4 regions of the Kosakonia oryzae genome follow, and region 1 is predicted to be linked to each of the others. Evidence: predicted binding sites of a transcription regulator. Region 1 holds the regulator's gene; each other region holds the start of a gene.
What was found. Region 1 encodes PhoB, which activates phosphate uptake and scavenging genes when phosphate is short. Its sites were predicted from a motif close to CTGTCATAAAACTGNCNNAT; they were not measured.
Positions count from the first base shown of each region.

Region 2: the regulator PhoB is predicted to act here: its motif matches at 3,528-3,547, upstream of phnC (phosphonate ABC transporter ATP-binding protein).
Region 3: the regulator PhoB is predicted to act here: its motif matches at 2,033-2,052, upstream of kdgR (DNA-binding transcriptional regulator KdgR).
Region 4: the regulator PhoB is predicted to act here: its motif matches at 2,513-2,532, upstream of glpT (glycerol-3-phosphate transporter).

Region 1 is NZ_CP014007.2:4,168,618-4,174,249, forward strand. It holds gene brnQ (branched-chain amino acid transporter carrier protein BrnQ) at 1-461, opposite strand, end outside; gene phoR (phosphate regulon sensor histidine kinase PhoR) at 868-2,166, opposite strand; gene phoB (phosphate response regulator transcription factor PhoB) at 2,188-2,877, opposite strand; gene sbcD (exonuclease subunit SbcD) at 3,079-4,281, shown strand; gene sbcC (exonuclease subunit SbcC) at 4,278-5,632, shown strand, end outside.
Region 2 is NZ_CP014007.2:1,196,833-1,202,464, forward strand. It holds gene phnE (phosphonate ABC transporter, permease protein PhnE) at 1-710, opposite strand, end outside; gene phnE (phosphonate ABC transporter, permease protein PhnE) at 707-1,579, opposite strand; gene phnD (phosphonate ABC transporter substrate-binding protein) at 1,657-2,598, opposite strand; gene phnC (phosphonate ABC transporter ATP-binding protein) at 2,634-3,479, opposite strand; gene AWR26_RS05855 (ABC transporter substrate-binding protein) at 3,859-4,947, shown strand; gene AWR26_RS05860 (ABC transporter permease) at 5,020-5,632, shown strand, end outside.
Region 3 is NZ_CP014007.2:2,222,083-2,227,714, forward strand. It holds gene htpX (protease HtpX) at 1-518, shown strand, start outside; gene AWR26_RS10665 (MFS transporter) at 596-1,966, opposite strand; gene kdgR (DNA-binding transcriptional regulator KdgR) at 2,169-2,960, shown strand; gene AWR26_RS10675 (YobH family protein) at 3,005-3,244, opposite strand; gene mgrB (PhoP/PhoQ regulator MgrB) at 3,406-3,549, shown strand; gene AWR26_RS10685 (YebO family protein) at 3,624-3,914, shown strand; gene AWR26_RS10690 (MBL fold metallo-hydrolase) at 3,932-4,921, shown strand; partial or broken gene AWR26_RS10695 (DUF2627 domain-containing protein) at 5,434-5,575, shown strand; gene cspE (transcription antiterminator/RNA stability regulator CspE) at 5,588-5,632, shown strand, end outside.
Region 4 is NZ_CP014007.2:1,717,718-1,723,349, forward strand. It holds gene glpB (glycerol-3-phosphate dehydrogenase subunit GlpB) at 1-771, opposite strand, end outside; gene glpA (anaerobic glycerol-3-phosphate dehydrogenase subunit A) at 761-2,383, opposite strand; gene glpT (glycerol-3-phosphate transporter) at 2,657-4,009, shown strand; gene glpQ (glycerophosphodiester phosphodiesterase) at 4,022-5,092, shown strand; gene yfaE (class I ribonucleotide reductase maintenance protein YfaE) at 5,169-5,423, opposite strand; gene nrdB (class Ia ribonucleoside-diphosphate reductase subunit beta) at 5,423-5,632, opposite strand, start outside.

The DNA of each region.
Region 1 (5,632 bases):
AGCGGAGCAAGGAAGTTGCCCACGGTATCCAGCAGTTTGCCCGGATAGAGCGATACCAGAATCACCAGCGCAAAATAGACGATGCTGTAGATCACAAGCGGCATCGCGCCATCGCCGGTCAGCGGCGCAATCCCCACCTCAAACGAAACGGTCGCCGTACGCGGCGTGGCGAACAACGGCCCTACCGCCAGATAACAAACGGTTGCCAGCAGTACGCCAGCGACTTTACCGATCGGCGTACTCAGGCTATCCACACCACCACCCACTTTGGCCAGCGCGACGACGGTCAGCACCGGCAGGCCTACGGCGGTAATCAGAAAACCAAACGCCGCCATCCAGACGTGTTCACCCGCCTGCAAGCCGACCATCGGCGGAAAAATGATATTCCCTGCGCCAACGAACAAGGCGAAGGTCATAAAGCCCAGAGCAACAATGTCTCGTGGTTTTAAGTGATAGGTCATAAGTTTACTGCCTGTGGATGTGGTGTTGTAAATAATGGTGAATTTTTCGCCTTCCCTGCCGGACAATAACGCGTATAAACCGAGAAAAATCAGCGGGAAATGCTTCATATGCAACGTGGCGGAGTATAGTTTTTCGATTTACCACGTAAACATAGTCGGTCTGACAACGTCAGGGGCGCAATTTAAACGCTTATAACGTTTGAAGGCAAGATGGGATCGCAAAACCAGATGGATATGCTGGATCAAGACAAATAACCAGTCCAATACTCCATTTATAAGAAAAACACATGGCTGATCATGCGAACAAAAAAGCATCACCCGTACAAAATAGGTTTCATCGTGGGTAAACAGCAGAAAATGGCGGCCTGTTTTGACAGGCCGCTGGAAAGATAAGCTGACAGGGGCGTCAGGCAGCAGGAGTTTTGGCAACCAGACGTTCCGGCAGAACAAAGCTAAAGCGCGTGCCTTTACCGGGGGTACTCGCAATATCAAGACGGCTTTCGTGATGATTGACGGCATGTTTCACGATCGCCAGCCCAAGGCCGCTACCGCCGGTTTGTCGGGAACGGGCTTTATCGACGCGGTAAAAACGCTCGGTCAGACGCGGAATATGTTCGGCAGCAATCCCCGGGCCATTATCCTCAACGCTGAATTCCGCCCCCTGCGGCACATGCTGCCAGCGCACAATAATGTGCGTTCCGGCGGGCGTATGATTCACCGCGTTATAGACCAGATTGGAGATGGCGCTGCGCAATTGCTCCTCATTACCGAGCACTTTTAAGGCGTTATCGACTTCAAACTCCAGATGGTGCTTTTTTTGGCTGAGCGTCTGCGCTTCCCGTTCAACCAGGTGCAGCATCATCGGCACATCGATGGTCTCATTTGGCGGCAGCGTCGGCGCAGCTTCAATTTTCGACAACGTCAGCAACTGGCGCACCAGCCCTTCCATCCGCGATGTCTGCTCACGCATGGTATGCAGCGCTTTTTCGCGCGGCGCGCCTTCCAGCGTCTGCTCCTGCATCATCTCCAGGTAACCTTGCAGCACTGTCAACGGCGTGCGCAGCTCATGGCTGACATTAGCGAAAAAGTTACGCCGCGCGCCTTCCAGTTGGTGCATCTGCGTAACATCGCGCGCCACCAGCAGCAGTTGCTGTTCGCTGTAAGGCATCACGCGGATCTCCAGATGGCGTCCGCTGTTCAGCACCAGATTCAGTGGTCGGGTAAATTCTTGTTTTTTAAGATACTGCGTGAATTCAGGGTAGCGCAGCAGGTTCAGGATGTTCTGCCCGTTATCATCCGGCCAGCGCAGCCCCAGCAGCTGTTGCGCCAGGCCGTTGCACCAGAAAATCGACCCTTCTTCGGTGGTGAGAATGACCGCATCCGGCAGCGATTCCGCACCGCTGCGAAAGCGTTTGATGAGATTGCCCAGCTCGCGCCGCCGCTTTTTATTACGCATCTGCATCTGGTGCAGCCCGTATAACAGCGGCTCCCAGCTTCCTGTGCCGGGCGGTGGAGTCATACTTTTATCGACCCACAACCACCAGGAGAGGCGCAGTAAATTCCAGAAATGCCAGATCAGCAGCCCGGTTACCGCGGCAAATAAAAACCAGGGCAGGTAACCGAAAATCGCGCCGAGTATAAAGGCGGGTAGACAACAAAGGAGGAGCTCCAGCACCAGCCTTTTCCATGACAGCCGTTCCAGCACGCGTCACACTCCTGTCAAATTTCAGAAACGGGTCGAAAAACGATATCCCGTGCCGCGCACCGTTTGCACCATACGATCGTGACCGCTGTGTTCCAGCGCTTTGCGCAGGCGACGAATATGGACATCAACCGTTCTGTCTTCGACGTAAACATTGGTTCCCCAGACATGGTTCAGCAGTTGTTCACGGCTGTACACGCGTTCCGGGTGGGTCATAAAGAAGTGTAAGAGTTTAAACTCCGTCGGCCCCATATCCAGCGGATTTTCGCCGGTCATCACGCGATGCGAAGAGGGATCAAGGCTAAGTCCCTGCATTTCAATCACTTCTTCCACCGCCATCGGTGAAATACGGCGCATCACCGCTTTAATACGGGCAACCAGCTCTTTCGGTGAGAAGGGTTTGGTAATGTAATCATCCGCACCGGTTTCCAGACCGCGCACGCGATCTTCCTCTTCGCCGCGCGCCGTCAGCATCATCACCGGAATATCACGGGTCATGGCCTCGCGTTTCAGGTGCTTAATAAACTGAATACCGGAACCGCCAGGCAACATCCAGTCCAGTAAAACCAGGTCTGGCCAGGGTTCGTTAAGTTGGTTCACCGCACTGTCATAATCTTCAGCTTCTACCGGTTGAAATCCATTTTGCTCGAGCACAAAGCACACCATTTCACGGATCGGTGCTTCATCTTCAACGACCAGAATTCGTCTCGCCATAATTCGCCCTGTTTTCTCGTATAAGTCGTCAGTTTGTATAGCGGCGCCATTATGCGTCAGTTTTATGACAGATTTATGAATAACATGACCACCAGATGACCCTGCCCGCAGCATTATGACAGCGCGAATATTCACGCAGTTAATGTCTCTAACATCCTGAATGTTATAATCGCGTTTATCCATTTTCGCCACGGAATTGCTATGCGCATTATTCACACTTCAGACTGGCATTTGGGTCAGAACTTTTACAGTAAAAGCCGCGCTGCCGAACATGACGCCTTTCTCGACTGGCTGCTGAATGCGGCAGAACAACACCAGGTGGACGCCATTATTGTCGCAGGCGACATCTTTGATACCGGTTCCCCACCCAGTTATGCCCGCGAGTTATATAACCGCTTTGTGGTGAAACTCCAGCAAACCGGCTGCCAGTTAGTGGTACTGGCGGGCAACCATGATTCCGTGGCGACGCTGAATGAATCGAAAGAGATCCTCGCTTACCTGAAGACCACCGTGGTCGCCAGCGCCGGCGCTGCGCCATTCTGGCTCAAACGTCGGGAGGGTACGCCCGGCGCCGTTTTCTGTCCGGTGCCGTTTTTACGCCCGCGCGACATGGTTATCAGCCAGGCCGGATTATCAGGGCAGGAAAAACAGCAACATCTGCTGGCGGCCATTACCGATTACTATCAGAAGCAGTATGACGCCGCCTGCATTCTGCGCGGCGAGCAGGCGCTGCCGATTATCGCCAGCGGCCATTTAACCACCGTCGGCGCCAGCAAAAGTGACGCAGTACGTGACATCTATATCGGCACGCTGGATGCCTTCCCGGCGGAGAATTTCCCGCCAGCCGACTATATTGCGCTTGGGCATATTCACCGCGCGCAGAAAATTGGCGGCCTGGAGCACATTCGCTACTGCGGTTCACCGATCGCGCTGAGTTTTGATGAAACCGGAAAGCGTAAAAGCGTCAATCTGGTCACGTTCAGCGACGGCAAGCTGGCGGAAGTGACCGCGCTCGACGTTCCGGCCACGCAGCCGCTGGCGGTGATCAAAGGCGATTTCTCCGGGATTTGCCGCCAGCTTGAACAGTGGCGCGATGCGCCCGCCAATACGCCAGTCTGGCTGGATATTGAAATTGAAAGCCACGAATATCTGGCTGATATGCAACGTAAAATTCAGCAAGTCACCGAAGATTTGCCCGTCGAAGTACTGCTGGTGCGTCGCAGCCGCGAACAGCGGGAGCGGATCCTCGCCGGGGAGTTGCGGGAAACGCTCAGTGAATTGAAAGTTGAAGAGGTCTTCGCCCGCCGCCTGGCGCAGGAAGAGATCGATGAGATGCAGACGGCGCGCCTGCAAGCCTTGTTCAGTGAAGCGCGCCAGGCGCTGGATGCGGAGAAAGAGGCATGAAGATCCTCAGTTTGCGGTTAAAAAACCTCAACTCGCTGAAAGGCGAATGGAAAATCGACTTTACCGAAGAGCCGTTCGCCAGCAACGGTTTGTTCGCCATTACCGGCGCGACGGGCGCAGGAAAAACCACCCTGCTCGACGCCATTTGTCTGGCGCTGTACCACGAAACGCCGCGCCTTAGCACCCTGTCACAATCGCAAAACGATCTGATGACCCGCGATACCGCCGAGTGCCTGGCGGAAGTGGAATTTGAAGTAAAAGGCATTGCTTACCGCGCTTTCTGGAGCCAGAGCCGCGCGCGCGGTCAGGCAGATGGCAACCTGCAAGCGCCGCGCGTAGAGCTGGCGGCCTGCGCCGACGGCAAAATCCTCGCCGATAAAGTCAAAGATAAACTCGATCTCACCGCCTCATTAACCGGGCTGGACTATGGCCGCTTTACCCGCTCAATGCTGCTGTCACAGGGGCAGTTTGCCGCGTTCCTTAATGCCAAACCGCGCGAACGCGCCGAGCTGCTGGAAGAGCTGACCGGCACGGAAATCTATGGCCAGATTTCAGCGATGGTGTTTGAGAAACATAAAGCGGCTAAAACCCGGCTGGAACAGCTACAGGCGCAGGCGGAAGGCGTGGTACTGCTCAATGATGAACAGCGCCAGCAACTGAATACAGGTTTGCAGGCGCTTACTGACCAAGAAAAAACGCTGCTGGCCGGGCAACAAACCACGCAGGCACAGGCGCAATGGCTAAACCGAGAAGCCGAACTCCGTGCCGCGCTCGGACGGGCGCAAGCCGCGCAGGTGCAGGCGCAGCAGGCGCTGACCGCCGCACAGCCACAGCTAGCGCGGCTTGCCCTGGCGCAACCAGCCTTGCAGTTACGCCCGCTGTGGGAACGTCTTGAAGAGCAGCATAAAGCGCTGGCCCGTACCCGCAGCCAGAGTGAAGAAGTAAATACTCGCTTACATGCCAGCCTGCTACAGCGCGCGCGTATCCGCGCAACCGCCGTCGAGAAGCATGCCGTTCTGCTCGGCAGTCAAAAAACGGTTGCCAGCTGGCTGGACGAACATGCCCTCTTCCAGCGCTGGCACAGCGAACTGACCGGCTGGCGCGTGCTGTTTAACCAGTTGGAAGAGGAGAAAAAGCAGTGGCAAAGCCTGCAACAGCGCGTACTGACACATCAGCAGAAACTGCAAACGCTGCCGGAAGCCACGCTGGAACTGACGGTGGAAGAGACGGCTGCGGCGATGGCGCAGTGCGCACAACATCGCCCTCTGCGCCAGCAGCTCGCCGCCCTGCACGCCCGCTTCGCCCCGCTGCGTAAACAACTGAGCCTGCGCCAGCAAAGCCTGCGGGATCT
Region 2 (5,632 bases), 2.4 Mb from region 1:
GCGCCGACAAACCCCAGCACCGCCGCCGAACGGGTGTTGGACTCGATCTGATAAAGGCTCAGCGCGAGGAAGGTCGGGAATGACTGGGTAAAGGTGCTGAAACGGTGTTTTTGCAGGCCGCTCGCGCCGACAGCCGTCATACCGCGTCCCGGCGAACGATCCACCGCTTCATGGCTTTCTGCATACAGGCGGCCAAGCAGACCGGTATCCTGCATGATGATTGCCAGTACCCCGGCCAGCGGCCCGAGGCCAACGGCGCGCACAAAAATCAGCCCCCAGATCGCCATATCGATGCCGCGCAGAATGTCGAACAGGCGACGCATACAAAACGCCACCGCGCCGAGAAACCCGCCGCGCATGATGTTGCGTGCGGCAAGGAATGAGAGCAGCAACGCCAGCAGGGTGGCGGTGAGCGTACCGGCAAAAACAATCGCCAGCGTGATGCCAATCTGCGAGAAATAGTAGCCAAACGGCCAGTTGAGAAAATCGTGCCAGACAAACATGCGCAGTAGATAGCGGCCAATCTGCTGCATGCCGTTAAGCGCCTGATCGAGCGGTATGCCGAACTGCATAAAAAACCATAGATAATAGAGCGCAGCGGCCAGCGTGATCAGGCCGAGACGGCGCAGATAGCGCCCCTGCGCGTTGAACAAATCACTGTGCAGTTTCCGGCTTAAGGTCACATTCGGTACGGCTTGCCAGTTTGTCATTTTTTCCCCTCCAGCACCCACTGGCGCAAACGGCCAGAGAGGGTATCGAGCGCCGAAACCACAACGATAATCAGCAGCAGCGTAATGCTGACCTGATCGTAGCGGTCGAGTTTGATATTGGTCATCAGCTCCTGGCCGATGCCGCCTGCGCCAACCAGACCGAGAATGGTGGAGGAGCGGAAGTTAATCTCCAGGCGCATAAAGCCGTAGGAGAGAAAAATTGGTTTAACCTGCGGCCACAGCGCGAAGCGGATGCGTTGCAGATGCGTGGCACCGCAGGCGGCCAGCCCTCGCACCGGGCGATCCTGCGTGCTTTCTACCGCTTCATAAAACAGCTTGGTCAGGCTGCCGACGGTGTGCAGCGCCAGCGCGAGGAAACCGGGAATCGCGCCAATGCCAAATGCCATCACGAAAATGACCGCCCACGCCAGTTCCGGCATGGTGCGCAAAAACGCCACCAGTGCACGAATGGCAAAACGTACCGGCGGCGGTGACCAGGTGTTGCCCGCTGCCAGAAAAGCCAGCACGCCAGCGATAACAAAAGAGAGCAGCGTCGAGGCCAGCGCCAGTTGCAGAGTTTCCCAAATCAGCGGTAACTGAATCGGCAGGCGATAACCCCAATATGCCAGCGAGCCTTTGGTGTGGCTGTCGGCAAAAAGCACAGACCAGTGCAGCGTCGGCACGGTTTCCAGCATGTAATCGAGGAAGTTGGGCAGCGAGTGCCAGATGGTAAAAATATTAAATTCGGCGGCGTTCCCGGCGGCAAACCAGAGCGCCAGCAGCAGTAACGACCAGGCCACCGTGTCGCGCTTCTGGCGCGCTCTGACCTGCTGGTAATAGTGCTCAAACTGCGTATTCGACGTGTTCATGCGTTGCAATCGGTCCTGTATGACAATCGAATAAAAGCCCCTGGTTCGACGCAGGGGCTTATTTCATGGTGTGCCGATTAGCGTGCAGTTACCAGCTCGCGTTTCATCTCGATAATCTGTTTGAAATCATCCACGCTGCCCGGGCCGATATGCTGCGTGCCGCCCATTGCTTTCACGAAGCAGGCGTGATTATCGGTATCCAGCTTCTTCACAGCGGTAATGACTTTGGCTTTGAAATCCGCCGGCAGGCTATTGCTCACCAGGATCGGGCCGTTTGGGATCAGCGTCGATTCCCAAATGATGCGGATCTCTTTCATCAGATTCGGGTGATCCATACGGATCAGGCGGTTAAAAGCGCCCGTGCTGTAGCCGGTGTTGTAATCACCCACCATTGACGTCCAGGTGACCGCGCCCGCGAACTGGCCGTTCAGCACGCCGAGAATGTCCTGCTCATGACCGCCAGAGAAGGTGACGCTGGAGAAGTAGTTGTTGTATTTGTTGTCGGCATTGCCGCCGAACTTCTGTTTGAACGCGTAGTTCGGGATCAGGTAGCCGGAGGTGGAATCCGGGTCCGCAAAGCCGAATGCTTTGCCTTTCAGATCTTCCAGCTTTTTGTACGGGCTGTCGGCTTTCACGATCACCACGGAGTGGTAACCGCGCGATTGATCTTTATCGTCAACGGCGATACCCACGATATCGACCGCTTTCGGGTTGTTGATATACACCGAGGCGTAAGAGGAAGGCGACATGCTCAACACTACGTCAACTTTCCCACCCAGCAGCCCCTGGATCACGCCGGAGTAGTCAGAGGAGTTGCGCAGTTTGGTATCGACATTCAGCTCTTTATCGAGAAACTCTTTCACACACTGGTTATCGCCGATTTGCTGGGTCGCGTTCTGCCCGCCCAGAATCCCCAGATTCAATTCCTTCGGCTGCTCGGCGGCAGAGGCCTGCCATGCCAACAGAAGAGCTGTCATCAATGCAGATAAACGTAATGCGCCAGAAATAGGGTTTTTCATTGTCATTGCCTGTGTTGTCTCATTGGAAGGAATAATTAATGCAATTGGCTGATTTCATCGCCGTACAGCACGTGCAGAACATCCTGTGTCAGCCGGGAAGGGTGGTCATCGAAAATAATGCGTCCCTGCGCCACGCCGATAACCCGCGTGCAGTACTCTTTTACCAGCTCAACAGAGTGCAGGTTGACCATCACGCTGATGCCCTGCTGGCTCACTTCGCGCAGCACATCCATGATGCGCTGGGTATTTTTCGGGTCCAGCGAAGCGACAGGTTCGTCCGCCAGTAATAACGAGGGGTTCTGAATCAGCGCCCGGCAAATTGCTACGCGCTGCATCTGCCCGCCGGAGAGCGTCTCTGCACGCTGTAACGCATGCGGCAGCATGTTCAGCCATTCGAGCAGGGCGATGGCTTTTGCGCGGTCTTCGTCGGTGAAAACTTTAAACAGCGATTTTAGCGTTGATGTCTGGCTCAGACGTCCGAGCAGCACGTTGGTCAGCACATCCAGGCGCGGAACAAGGCAGAAGTCCTGGAAAATCATGCCGCACTGGCTGCGCCACTGATTGAGCGCACGGCCTTTCAGACGCGAGACATCACGCGGCTCGCCGTCATCATCGGCGAAACTTAAGATCTCGCCCGCGCTGGCGCTGTGTGTGCCATTCAGTACATGTAATAGCGTTGATTTACCTGCGCCGGAACGGCCAATCACGCCGACCATCTCGCCGCTGTACAGGTCGAAACTGATACCGTCCAGCACGGTCTGATGCTCGTTATACGATTTGCGCAAGTTCCTGACGCTCAGCACCTTTTGTTTCGGCACGGTGTTTAATTGGTGCAAAGGCGAATAGGGGTGTTCTGAAAGTTCTGCCAACGCGCTGTTCATAAGTCTTCCGCTTTTTGTCATTCAACTGGCGACCATTAACGGCACAACAGATGATCGTTTTATGACGAACAGGCGAACAAATAATGAACGCAAAGGTTTCGCTTAGGGTTGCGGTGGTGAGCGCAGGCTGAGTTTGCCGTAACCGGACAGCAAAAGCGATTCACCCTGCCGGGTAAGATAAACAGAAGAAGCACCGCAGACAGGCGCTTTTTGGCGTTATTTCGCCCGGCATTGTTTGGCTATTTTCTGCGCGGAAACAGCATATATTTAAATCACGCCACCGTCACAAAAGTCAGAAAAAACAAGCAACTTTATTGCATCGGTTGGCGCACGGTCTATATGTTAATTTTGTGTTTCAAAAACAATACCTGGGGGTTGTATGGAAGGGAAGATCGCAACGCTGGCCGCCGTTCTGGCTACCGTATTTGCTGGCTCCGCGCTGGCGGCGGTGCCTGCGGGCTATCCGGCGGAGTATCAAAAAATCGTCGATGCCGGAACGAAAGAGGGCAAAGTCGTTATCTATTCGACAACGGATACCAAAGCCGCAGGCCCGCTGATTAAAGGCTTTGAGGAGCAATATCCGGGAATTAAAGTCGAATATAACGACATGAACAGCACCGAGCTGTATAACCGCTATCTCAGCGAGCAGGCTTCCGGCAGCGGCAGCGGCGATGTGGTCTGGAGTTCATCGATGGATACCGCGCTGAAGCTGGCGACGGATTATGCCGCCGAATATGCTTCACCGGAAAAAGAGAAATTACCGAAGTGGGCGGTGTGGCAGCAAAAAGCCTATGGCACCACCTACGAACCGGTGGTGTTTATTTATAATAAACGGCTGATCCCCGCAGGCGATGTTCCCGATTCCCACAGCGCGCTGGCGAAATTAATCGCCGCGCAGAGTGATAAATTCAAAAATAAAGTCACTACCTACGATATTGAAAAGTCCGGCCTCGGTTTTATGCTCGCCGTGCAGGACAGCAAAAGCGACAAAGACTATTTCGCCCATTTGGGGGATATCGCCAAAGGCGGCCTGACGGTGCAATCCTCTACCGGCACCATGATGGAGCGCGTCTCGTCGGGTGAAAACCTGATTGGTTACAACATCCTTGGATCGTACGCCGAAGCGCGTATCAAAGGGGATAAATCGCTGGGTATCTCTTATCCGAAAGATTATGTGCTGGTGCTGTCGCGCGTGTCGTTTATCAGTGCGGAAGCGGAACACAGCAACGCGGCGAAACTGTGGTTTGACTATGTGCTGTCGGAAAAAGGGCAGAGCATTCTCGCCAGCCAGGCGGATATTCCTTCTCTGCGCCAGGATATTGAAGGCAAAAACGATATTGATGGCATGACCAAACTGCTGGGGCAGGCGCTGAAGCCGATCCCGGTGGATGAATCACTGCTGGAATATCTGGAGCCGAAAAAACGTCTGGAATTTATTAAGCAGTGGCGCGAAGCCGCCGCCAAATAACCTCCATCACCGTTGTGCATCGCTGTGATGCACAACGTTTTGCTGGTATGACAGAGCGTAAAGGGATGATTTATGAATATCGTGCGCAGAAAATGGCAGGGGTTGCCGCGTGGTGTAACCGTATTAATTACCGCACTGGTTATTTATATCCCGCTGTTATTTATTGTGGTGCAGAGCTTCCTCTCCGCACCCTTTTTCGCCCGCAGCAAAGAGTTCAGCCTTGAATCCTTTGCCTTTATTTTTACCGATCCTGATTTTTATCTGGCGCTGAAATCCGGCTTTATTCTGGCTTTCGGGCTGGTGATTATTGCGATTCCACTGGGCGGTATTCTCGCCTTTCTGATGGTACGCACTGATTTGCCGGGCCGCCGTTTTATCGAACCGTTGATTCTGGTGCCGATTTTCGTCTCGCCGATGGTGCTCGGTTTTGGCTATGTGGTTGCCGCCGGGCCGGTGGGCTTTTTCTCGCGCTGGGCGGAGGAACTCATCGGTTTTGTGCCGTGGAACATCTACTCGATGTTCAGCATTGTGGTAATTGCCGGTTTAACCCATGTGCCGCACGCTTATCTCTATATTTCGTCAGCACTGCGCAGCGTCGGCTCGGATGTCGAAGAGGCGGCGCGTACCGTCGGCGCATCGCCGCTTCAGGTGATGACTGCCGTCAGCCTGCCGATGGTTCGCCCCT
Region 3 (5,632 bases), 1.9 Mb from region 1:
CCGGGTTGTTGCAGAACATGAGCCGCGACGAAGCTGAAGCGGTCATTGCCCATGAAATTAGCCATATTGCCAATGGTGATATGGTCACCATGACGCTGATTCAGGGGATCGTGAACACCTTCGTGATCTTCATTTCGCGTATTATCGCGCAGATTGCTGCCGGGTTTCTTGGCGGCAATCGCGATGATGGCGAAGAGAGCAATGGCAACCCGATGATCTACTTCGTGGTTGCAACCGTACTGGAGCTGGTGTTCGGTATTCTGGCCAGCATTATTACTATGTGGTTCTCCCGCTATCGCGAGTTCCATGCCGATGCCGGTTCTGCAAAACTGGTTGGCCGCGAGAAAATGATTGCTGCGTTGCAGCGTCTGAAAACCAGTTATGAGCCGCAGGAGGCGAGCAGCATGATGGCGTTTTGCATCAACGGTAAATCTAAATCGTTGAGCGAGCTATTCATGACGCACCCGCCGCTGGATAAACGTATTGAAGCACTGCGTTCTGGTGAGTACCTGAAATAACGTAGCAGCAGGAAATGCAAAGCGCGCCAACTGGCGCGCTTTTTTTTTCATCCCTAAGCCCTGGGAGAGGGGATTGATTACTCTGCTTTCGGCTGCGAGATCCGCAGTCCGCTGATGATGGCCGCTATGGTCGCCAAAGTCCCTGCCAGCAACAATGAAACATGCGTGCCGTGGGTGTTAAACATATTGAACATTAATGCCACCAGCGCAGCGCCGGAGCTTTGCCCCAGCAATCGTGCCGTACCGAGCATCCCACTGGCGCCACCGCTGCGCTGACGCGGCGCAGCGGTAATAATGGTGTGGTTGTTTGGCGACTGGAACAGACCAAAACCGGCACCGCACAGCGCCATACGCCAGATAATATCGATATCTGCCGGTGAGCCCGGAAGAAGTGCCAGCGCGAACAGCCCGCATGCCATCATCACCAGCCCTAAAGCACCCAGTAACCCGGCATGCACGCGCTCAATCAGATAACCGGCCAGCGGCGCCATCACCATCGTGGCCAGCGGCCACGGCGTCAGCAACAGGCCGGTTTCGACTTCACTTCGCCCAAGTACGGTTTGCAGAAAGAAGGGCAGGGATACCAGCGCCAGCATCTGCGCGCAGAACGAGCAGACCGACGTGCCGATAGAGAGCGAAAAAAGTGGAATGCGCAGTAAGTCAACTGGCAGAAGTGGTACTGGCAGCCGCAGTTGTCGGCGTACAAAGAACCAGCCGATGATCAACAACGCAACAAGTTCGGCTGCCACGAGTGTGGAAGATTGCCCCTGAGCAAAACTGCTCAGCGCGGTAATTAATAAACCAAATGTTAATGCATTCATTACAGCGCTTGGCAGATCGAATTTGGGCTTTGATGTGCGTGCTGCGTTCGGTGGTAAAAATTTAATTGCCAGCAATAAAGCAATAATACCGAGCGGTACGTTAATCAGGAATAACCACTGCCAGGAAGCCACGGAGAGAATGGCGGCGGCGATTGTCGGCCCGGCCGCCGATGAAACCGCGACCACAAAAGAGTTAATACCCATACCGCGCCCGAGGCTACGGTGCGGGTAGATAAGACGAATGAGCGCGGTATTCACACTCATCAGCGCCGCGCCGCCAAACCCTTGGGCCACACGCGCCAGCGTTAATGTCAGCAATGAGTCAGAGAGTGCGCAAAGCAGGGAAGTGAGAGTGAACAGTACCAGGCCACACTGATAAACCCGACGGTAACCAAACATGTCGCCGAGAAAAGAGAGGGTGAGCAGGGAGACCACGATCGCAATCTGGTAAGCGTTAACAATCCAGATAGAACTTGCGGGTGAAGCGTTGAGATCGCGTGCAATGGTTGGTAGCGCGACGTTGGCAATAGCCCCATCAAGCACTGCCATTGCAATACCAATAATAATGGTCAACACTGCGCCGTAACGCAGCGGGACGGGAAGTCCGTCCAGAGAAGATTTATCCATATGAATTTCAGGGTTAATGTCACACAGTTATTTGTATAATGATTCTATCATTTGCATTCCGGCTTTATGCCGCAGATTTGTAACGGGCTTTATGTCGCAGAATTGTAACGAAGTTAACAAACGTGCATTGCGGCGACTGAGCGACGAATTTATAATAAAAACCGATTCTGAATTTTATAAAACACACGCGATGAGGTGATTAATGGCTATCGCAGATTTGGACAAGCAGCCAGATTCTGTCTCTTCAGTATTGAAGGTATTTGGCATTCTGCAGGCGCTCGGTGAAGAGCGCGAAATCGGCATCACCGAGCTGTCGCAGCGTGTCATGATGTCGAAAAGCACCGTCTATCGCTTTTTGCAAACAATGAAATCACTGGGTTATGTTGCGCAGGAAGGGGAGTCTGAAAAATATTCCCTGACGCTTAAACTGTTCGAGCTGGGCGCACGTGCATTGCAAAACGTGGATCTGATCCGCAGTGCGGATATCCAGATGCGTGAGCTCTCTCGTCTGACAAAAGAGACCATTCACCTTGGCGCACTCGACGAGGACAGCATTGTTTACATCCATAAAATTGATTCGATGTATAACTTGCGTATGTACTCGCGCATTGGTCGCCGTAACCCGCTGTACAGTACCGCTATCGGTAAGGTGCTGCTGGCGTGGCGCGATCGTGAAGAGGTTAAGCAGATCCTGGAAGGGGTTGAATATAAGCGCAGCACCGAGCGTACGATTACCAGCACTGAAGATCTCCTGCCGATGCTGGATGTTGTGCGTGAACAAGGCTACGGCGAAGATAATGAGGAACAGGAAGAAGGCCTGCGTTGTATTGGCGTACCCGTTTTCGACCGTTTTGGCGTGGTCATCGCCGGTCTGAGTATCTCTTTCCCGACTCTGCGTTTCTCTGAAGAGCGACTGCATGAATACGTGGCCATGCTTCATCAGGCTGCTCGCAAGATTTCAGAACAGATGGGTTATAATCAGTATCCATTCTGACAGACGAAAAAAACCGCCATACCGGCGGTTTTTTTGTTTTGATGCTAACCGTTATCGATAACGGTGTCGCTTTTACGTATCAAAGGGCAATTTGCCAGCCCGAAAAAACCATTGTCCGAATGTACATATTGTGCGGTACTGATGCCACGCGCTGTTACATATTTACATTGTAATCCCAGCCCACCAGCATTTTCATTACTGCCAATCAACACCCCATAACCGCTCAGCAGAAGCCCAATCCACAGCAATGCTACAACGATAACGGCGCGAATAAGTGTTCGCATATCAGCTCCTTGCTTCACTCTAAATCATATCTTAAAGCTACCCGATTCATTGACTGAAACAAGTCATGCATTCCGAAAAATTGCGAATAGAGATACAGTTAGTCGCGGTTTAATGTTGCCATGCTAACCTGGTTACACCTGACAATGTACTGGAGAGTGGAGTGAGAAAATATAAGTGGCTGATCCTGATTGTCGTGCTGGTAGGCTGCCTGCTGCTCTGGACTCAAATGCTTAACGTGATGTGCGATCAGGATGTACAATTTTTCAGCGGCATCTGCATCGTCAACAAATTCATCCCCTGGTAATGGTAATTTCTCAGTGAATGATTTCCTTCCTTGACGCCAGTGGTAAAATGTCGCGTCAACATTGAGGTGGTGAAATGAACGAAGTTATAAATTCAGGCGCGCTTAATATTGCGTCTATTGTTGTTTCTTTGGTGGTTCTGCTGGTCGGGCTGGTTCTGTGGTTCTTTATCAATCGCGCCAGCTCGCGTACAAATGAGCAGATTGAGCTGCTTGAAGCGCTGCTGGATCAGCAAAAACGGCAAAATGCATTGCTGCGTCGTTTATGTGAATCCAACGAACCCGAAAAAGAACCGCAAACAGCGCCTGTTAAAGTGCAGGAAAAAGAAGAGGATGAGGATTTCATCCGTCTGGTGGCTGAACGCTAACAGCGCAGGAGGATGAGATGGTCTGGAAAAACCCCTGGTATAATCCTGCACTTTCTCATCACTCCCCTGATGGGTTCATCAATACGACGCCCGCCGTACATCAACCTGGTGACGTTAAGCGCTGGCGCAATGAGCGCAAGGCCGCCGGGCTTCCCCGTCCTCCCGCTGATGGCTATGACCGCTTTATCGAGCAGTGGTGGCAGAAAGCGGAAATAACTGGCGACAGCAACGGATTGTGGTGGTTGGGCCATGCCAGCATTTTGTTACGCCTTCAGGAGCAATACCTGCTCACCGATCCTGTTTTCTCCCGTCGTGCTTCTCCTGTCCGTTTTGCCGGTCCGCAGCGTCGTACACCGCTTGCGCTTGCCATTGCAGATATTCCACAACTGGATGCGATCCTGATTTCCCACAATCATTATGATCATCTGGATACGTGGACATTGCGCGCGTTGTTGCGCCGTTTCCCTGACGTACAGTTCTTCATCCCGCTTGGGTTGGGAGCGCTGATCCGCCGTCTGGGCGCAAAGTACGTAACGGAACTGGACTGGTGGCAAAGTGTGACCTTTCAGGGAATGGTCTATACGGCGGTGCCTGCACAACATTGGAGCATGCGAACATTATGGGACCGCAACCGTTCATTATGGTGCGGTTGGGTGGTTGAATCAGCAGAAGAACGGTTCTGGTTTGCTGGCGATACGGGATACACTCCGGAGCTGCTCACTATTCCGCAGCGTTTAGGCGCGCTGGATGTTGTCGCATTACCGGTAGGCGCTTATGCGCCGCGCTGGTTTATGTCGATTAACCATATGGATCCGCAAAGTGCTGTCGCGTTATGGCAACAATTGGGCAGCCCGCTGGCGTTTCCCATCCATTGGGGCGTGTTTGAACTGGCTGATGAATCCCTGGATCAACCGGTAAAGGAATTGCAACAGTCATTAAGCGAAGCGGCGACGGATAATGATAACTTTAGAATCCTGAAAATTGGTCAGTATTTATCCCTCGGGTAATACTCCCGCTTCGTTCCAAAAGTATTGTGCTTTTTATATGACATAGTTTTATTTTTATCGAAACGTTTTTATTGCCTTTTTATGAGGCAATGTCATCATAAATTCATTATTTTGGTGCAGGGCAAAGCTTATTTGCACAACAACTATCCAGTGTAAACCAGGGAAATAGTTTCCTCTGTTGTCTTAATAGTTTAAGAATCTTCCTGGTCAATAAAAAAAGCATAACTATGCGCAAAAAGTTCTTACGATATACGCTATATGCATAGACATATTGTGGCGTGCTTAAGCGCATGGAACCTGTTGAGCAATGGTGAAAAATCAGCTATTGTCGATGCATGAGGATAAGGGTCAGGCGACTGTTATAGCGTTCATTGTAATGCATAAAAGTGCAATAGAAGCTTTGATAACCTTAGAATTTGTGCGGCGGATCCAGACATGTTTAAAAATGGCTTGCCATAATTTACATATTGTGTGATAACACGTTTTGGGTCAATCGAGGTACAGTTCTGTTTATGTGTGGCATTTTCAGTAAAGAAGTCCTGAGTAAACACGTTTCGTTGAATACAGCTTCTCTGCCGAACCTTATATTAGTGCCTCAAGCAGTAATGTCTCAGTTTTCTCAGTCAATGCCTGCGGGCGAAGTATATACATTAAGGAATTTTGCAAATGGCAAAGATTAAAGGTCAAGTTAAGTGGTTCAACGAGTCTAAA
Region 4 (5,632 bases), 2.5 Mb from region 1:
GCGCATTCCCGGTACGGATGGCGGCAGCGTCGGCAGCAGGCGCAGCGGGCAGGCTAATTGTTTATTCAATTGGCTAAAGACGCGGTTGTCCGTCAGGCCGAAGCAGGCGGGCAGCCAGAGCATCCCGTATTGCTGGCTGAGCGGAAGCAGCGCGTCATACAGTTCGTTATAGTGCTCCGGCGCATCCAGCAGGCGGGCAATATTCACCGCGCGGAACTCGCTGGGGTTGTCGCGCAGCCTGTCCAGCGCTGGCAGTTCAATCTCTTCGGCATGGGCATCGATGCCGCGTTTACGCAGCGCGCCTGCGGCCAGTTGCGGCTGAAAATCAAGAAAGCCACTAATGCCGACCACCGCAGTTCGCTGTTGCGCCTCTGTTTTGCGTGGTACTTCCTGCGGGCTAAGCCAGGCGCGGCGAAACGTGCCCAGCGGCGTCACGCGGTGATGCGGCGTATCAATCTCTCCCTGCAACGCCAGATTACAGTCGGCGAGCAGGGTTTGCGCCTGCTGCGCGTAGTGACGCACCGCTTTCGCGCCCAGCAGCGCGTAAGGATGCGCGCCATAGTGTTGCTCAAGCACAGCAATGGCGCTGTTGATGTCGGTAACCGGTTGTCCGTCCGGCAGAAAAGAGAGCAGATCCAGCGAGCCGGAAGAGAAACTTAGCGCACTCTGGCCCCGGCTGATAATCGCGCAGCGCTGCCCGCTTTCGCTCAGGCGAATTCCGCACAGCAGTCCTGCCAGACCGCCGCCGATGATGACCGTATCAAATCTCATCTTCTGCCTCCTTTTCCAGACCACATAATCCCTGGTAAACCCAACGAGTGAACTCGCTTTCGCGCAGGGCATCGCCCCAGGCCACCGGCTTCACGCCTTTCCAGCGTTCATTAAGGAAATCACGCAACTGGCTGAGCGATTCGGTTTCGCTGGTAATATGCAGACGGTTTAACAGCCCGGCGGCACGACAGGCGCACAATTCCCCCTGGCAGGTGCCCATGCCGACGCGCGTGCGGCGGCGCAAATCGAGCAGCGAATGGACATTCAGGTTTTCCACCGCGTACTGCACTTCGCCCGCGGTCACGGCTTCACATTCGCAGACCAGGCTGCGGTTGTGGCGATCGCTGCCAAGCCAGTTGGGTGTACGATCGCCGTGACGATAAACCGCAGAACCGCGCAGCGGCGTTGGCAGTGAGATGATTTTTTTCAGCGTCTGCTCGGTTGATTCCCGTGATCCAGGCAGCGGTGTGGACGCAGTGGTGCAGGCCGCGCTGTGATTCAGTTTTTGGCAGACCGCGTCCGTTGCCCATTCGGCCATCAGGCGGTAGGTCATCAGTTTGCCGCCAGTAATGGTGATAAACCCATCAAGTCCGTCGCGCTGCGCGTGATCCAGCAGCACAATGCCGCGGCTGACATTGCGACCGCTCGGATCGTCATCGCTGGCTACCAACGGACGTACGCCCGCATAGGCGCGCAGAATGCGCGTTTGCGCCATTACCGGCGCCAGTTTTTCCCCTTCGCGCAGCAGGATATCCACCTCTTCCGGCGTCACGCGGACGTTATCGATATCGGCGTAATCAATGTGCGTAGAGGTGGTGCCGATCAGCGAAATGGTGTCGCCAGGCACCAGAATATCGGCATCGGCGGGTTTGCGGCAACGGTTAATGACCCGCTGATTGATGCGGTGATCGAGAATTAACAGCGCGCCTTTGGCCGGGAACATGCGAATGCGCAGCTCGGCATATTCCGCGATGCGCTGGCCCCAGATCCCGGCAGCGTTCACCACCACCGGCGCGTAAAGTTGCAGATTTTCGCCGCTGGCAGGATGCCAGAGATTCACGCCGCTCACGCGATCGCCATGGCGAATCAACCCGCATACTTCGTGACCGGTGAGGATTTTTGCGCCGTGTTCACGCGCATCCAGCATATTGCTGGCGGTCAGGCGGAAAGGATCCACCGTTCCATCCGGCACGCGTACAGCGCCGAGCAGCGTTGGATTAACGCTCGGTTCTAATCGCAGCGCTTCCTGCGGCGAGATCGCCTGCGCCGGAATGCCTGCCTGCTGGCAGCAATCGATAAACTGGCTTTGATAGACCAAATCATCTTCCGGCAGCGTAATGAACAGACCATCGGTGGGTTCAACGCAGTGGCGGGCAATGCGTTTGAGGATTTGGTTTTCTGCAATACATTCGCGTGCAGATTCATTATCGGTGACCGCATAGCGCGCCCCGCTGTGCAGCAGGCCGTGGTTGCGGCCGGTTGCGCCGGTGGCGATATCGTGACGTTCGATCAGCACCGCGCGCAATCCGCGCAGAGCGCAGTCACGGGCTATCCCGGCACCGGTGGCTCCGCCGCCAATAATAATCACATCGTAATCAGGAGAGTTATGCATCTTCGCGTCCCTGTGGCCGACTTTCAGATGCAACCATTTAGCCACACTATGGGTGTGGTTTGTTTGATATCGCGCATATTCGAGCAAATAACGAAAGTCGAACGCGCTTTCATGCGTGAAATTAGACTCTTGTCATATTTCTGTAACATTTATTGCGACAACCCGTTCTCTCTACGTAAAACTTTCTCTACAATCCGCCGCGAATAACTTTCGTAATGTTCGTTTTCACTCATTCTTGCCCGAAATGAGTCTTACCGCGCCACGGAGGCCGCTATGTTGAATATTTTTAAACCTGCCCCCCATCTTTCGCGTCTGCCGGACGCGCAAATCGACCCGCTTTATCGGCGGCTGCGCTGGCAAATTTTCCTCGGCATTTTTTTTGGTTACGCTGCCTATTATCTGGTGCGTAAAAATTTTGCCCTGGCCATGCCGTACCTCGTTGAACAAGGGTTCTCCCGTGGCGATCTGGGGTTTGCGCTGTCGGGCATCTCGATTGCCTACGGCTTTTCGAAATTCATCATGGGCTCGGTATCGGATCGTTCGAATCCGCGCGTGTTTCTGCCTGCCGGGCTGATCCTGGCTGCTGCCGTGATGCTGTTTATGGGCTTTGTGCCCTGGGCCACTTCCAGCATTATGATCATGTTTGTGCTGCTCTTTTTATGCGGCTGGTTCCAGGGGATGGGGTGGCCGCCGTGCGGACGTACGATGGTGCACTGGTGGTCGCAGAAGGAACGCGGCGGCGTTGTTTCTGTGTGGAACTGCGCGCATAACGTTGGCGGCGGCATTCCGCCACTGCTGTTTTTGTTGGGGATGGCCTGGTTTAACGACTGGCATGCCGCGCTGTATATGCCAGCCTTTGGCGCGATTCTGGTGGCGATTATCGCCTTTGCTCTGATGCGTGATACGCCGCAATCCTGCGGTTTGCCGCCGATCGAAGAGTATAAAAACGATTACCCGGATGATTACAGCGACAAGCACGAAGAAGAGCTGTCGGCGAAGCAGATTTTTATGCAGTACATCCTGCCGAACAAGCTGTTGTGGTACATCGCCGTGGCGAACGTGTTCGTTTACCTGCTGCGTTACGGCATTCTCGATTGGTCGCCAACTTACCTGAAAGAAGTGAAGCACTTCGCGCTGGATAAATCCTCGTGGGCCTATTTTCTCTATGAGTATGCGGGTATTCCCGGCACGCTGCTCTGCGGCTGGATGTCGGACAAAGTGTTCCGTGGCAATCGCGGCGCGACCGGCGTGTTCTTTATGACGCTGGTGACGATCGCGACTATTGTTTACTGGCTGAACCCGGCGGGCAATCCGACGGTAGATATGGTCTGTATGATCGTCATTGGCTTCCTGATTTATGGCCCGGTAATGCTGATTGGTCTGCATGCGCTGGAGTTGGCACCGAAAAAAGCAGCGGGTACGGCAGCCGGCTTTACCGGGTTGTTTGGCTATCTCGGCGGTTCTGTCGCCGCCAGCGCCATTGTCGGTTATACCGTTGACTTCTTCGGCTGGGATGGCGGTTTTATGGTGATGATCGGCGGCAGCATTCTCGCCGTTTTGTTGCTGATTATCGTGATGCTGGGCGAAAAACGTCACCATGCTGAGATACTGGCGCGCCGCCAGTAAAAGGGAGTGCAGATGAAAACCACCTTTACCCGTATCACAACCGGCCTGTTACTGGCCGGTTTATTTGCCAGCCAGGCGCTGGCGGCGGAGAAAATCGTGATTGCCCATCGCGGCGCAAGCGGCTATCTGCCGGAGCACACATTACCGGCGAAAGCGATGGCCTATGCGCAGGGCGCCGATTATCTCGAGCAGGATCTGGTGATGACCAAAGACGACCAGCTGGTTGTCCTCCACGATCACTATCTGGATCGCGTGACCGATGTGGCGGAGCGTTTTCCGCAGCGCGCCCGTAAAGATGGCCGCTTTTACGCCATCGACTTTACGCTCGACGAAATACGCTCTTTGAAGTTTACCGAAGGCTTTGATGTGGAAAACGGCAAGAAAGTGCAGCTCTTTCCGGGACGCTTCCCGATGGGCAAATCGGAATTCCGCATCCATACCTTTGCCGAAGAGATTGAGTTTGTGCAGGGGTTAAACCACTCCACCGGCAAAAATATCGGTATCTACCCGGAAATCAAAGCACCGTGGTTCCACCATCAGGAAGGCAAAGATATTGCGGCGAAGACGCTGGAAGTACTGAAAAAGTACGGTTACACCAGCAAAAAAGACAAAGTCTACCTGCAATGTTTTGATGCCGACGAGCTGAAGCGCATTAAACATGAGCTGGAGCCGAAGATGGGGATGGATCTCAATCTGGTGCAACTGATTGCTTACACTAAATGGCACGAAACCCAGCAAAAACAGCCGGATGGTAAATGGGTGAATTACAACTATGATTGGATGCTGCAACCTGGCGCGATGCGGCAGATTGCGCAGTATGCCGACGGGATTGGCCCGGATTACCATATGCTGGTGGCTGAGGGTTCCACACCAGGCAACGTGAAGCTAACACAGATGGTCAAAGAGGCGCATGAACACCATTTGCAGGTGCATCCGTTTACCGTACGTGCCGATCAGCTTCCGCCGTATGTCAGTGATGTCAATCAACTGTATGAAGTGCTGTACCGGCAGGCGGATGTCGATGGCTTGTTTACTGACTTCCCGGATAAAGCGGTGCAGTTTTTAAAAGATAAGCCGCAGTAGGAAAAGCGGCTTCGCCAGATGGCGCTGCCGTTTCTCAGGCAATGCCGTCAACAAAAAAGGGCCGTATGGCCCTTTTTTACATCTCAATCTCAATATCGCCTTTCGCCCGGCAGCAGCAGGGCAAAATTTCCCCTTCGTTAACGAAGGCCAGCGGCTCGGCAATCCAGTCAACCTGGCCTGCGACCAGACGGCAGCGGCAGGAACCGCAGTAGCCTGCGCGACACTGGTACTCAACTTCCACCTGCTGTGACTCAAGCGCCACCAGCAGGGAAGGGTGCTCATCCCGGCACAGCACCTCGGTGCCGGAAAGGCGCAGCGTTACGCGGCTCATCAGAGCTGGAAGCTGCTCAGATCGTCGGTATCGACTTCAGAATCGATCTGACCGACCAGGTAGGAGCTGACTTCCACTTCCTGCGGTGCCACCTGCACGTTATCGGAAACCAGCCAGGTGTTGATCCACGGAATCGGATTTGAACGTGTCTGGAACGGCAGATCGAGGCCAACCGCCTGCATGCGGATGTTGGTGATGTACTCGACGTA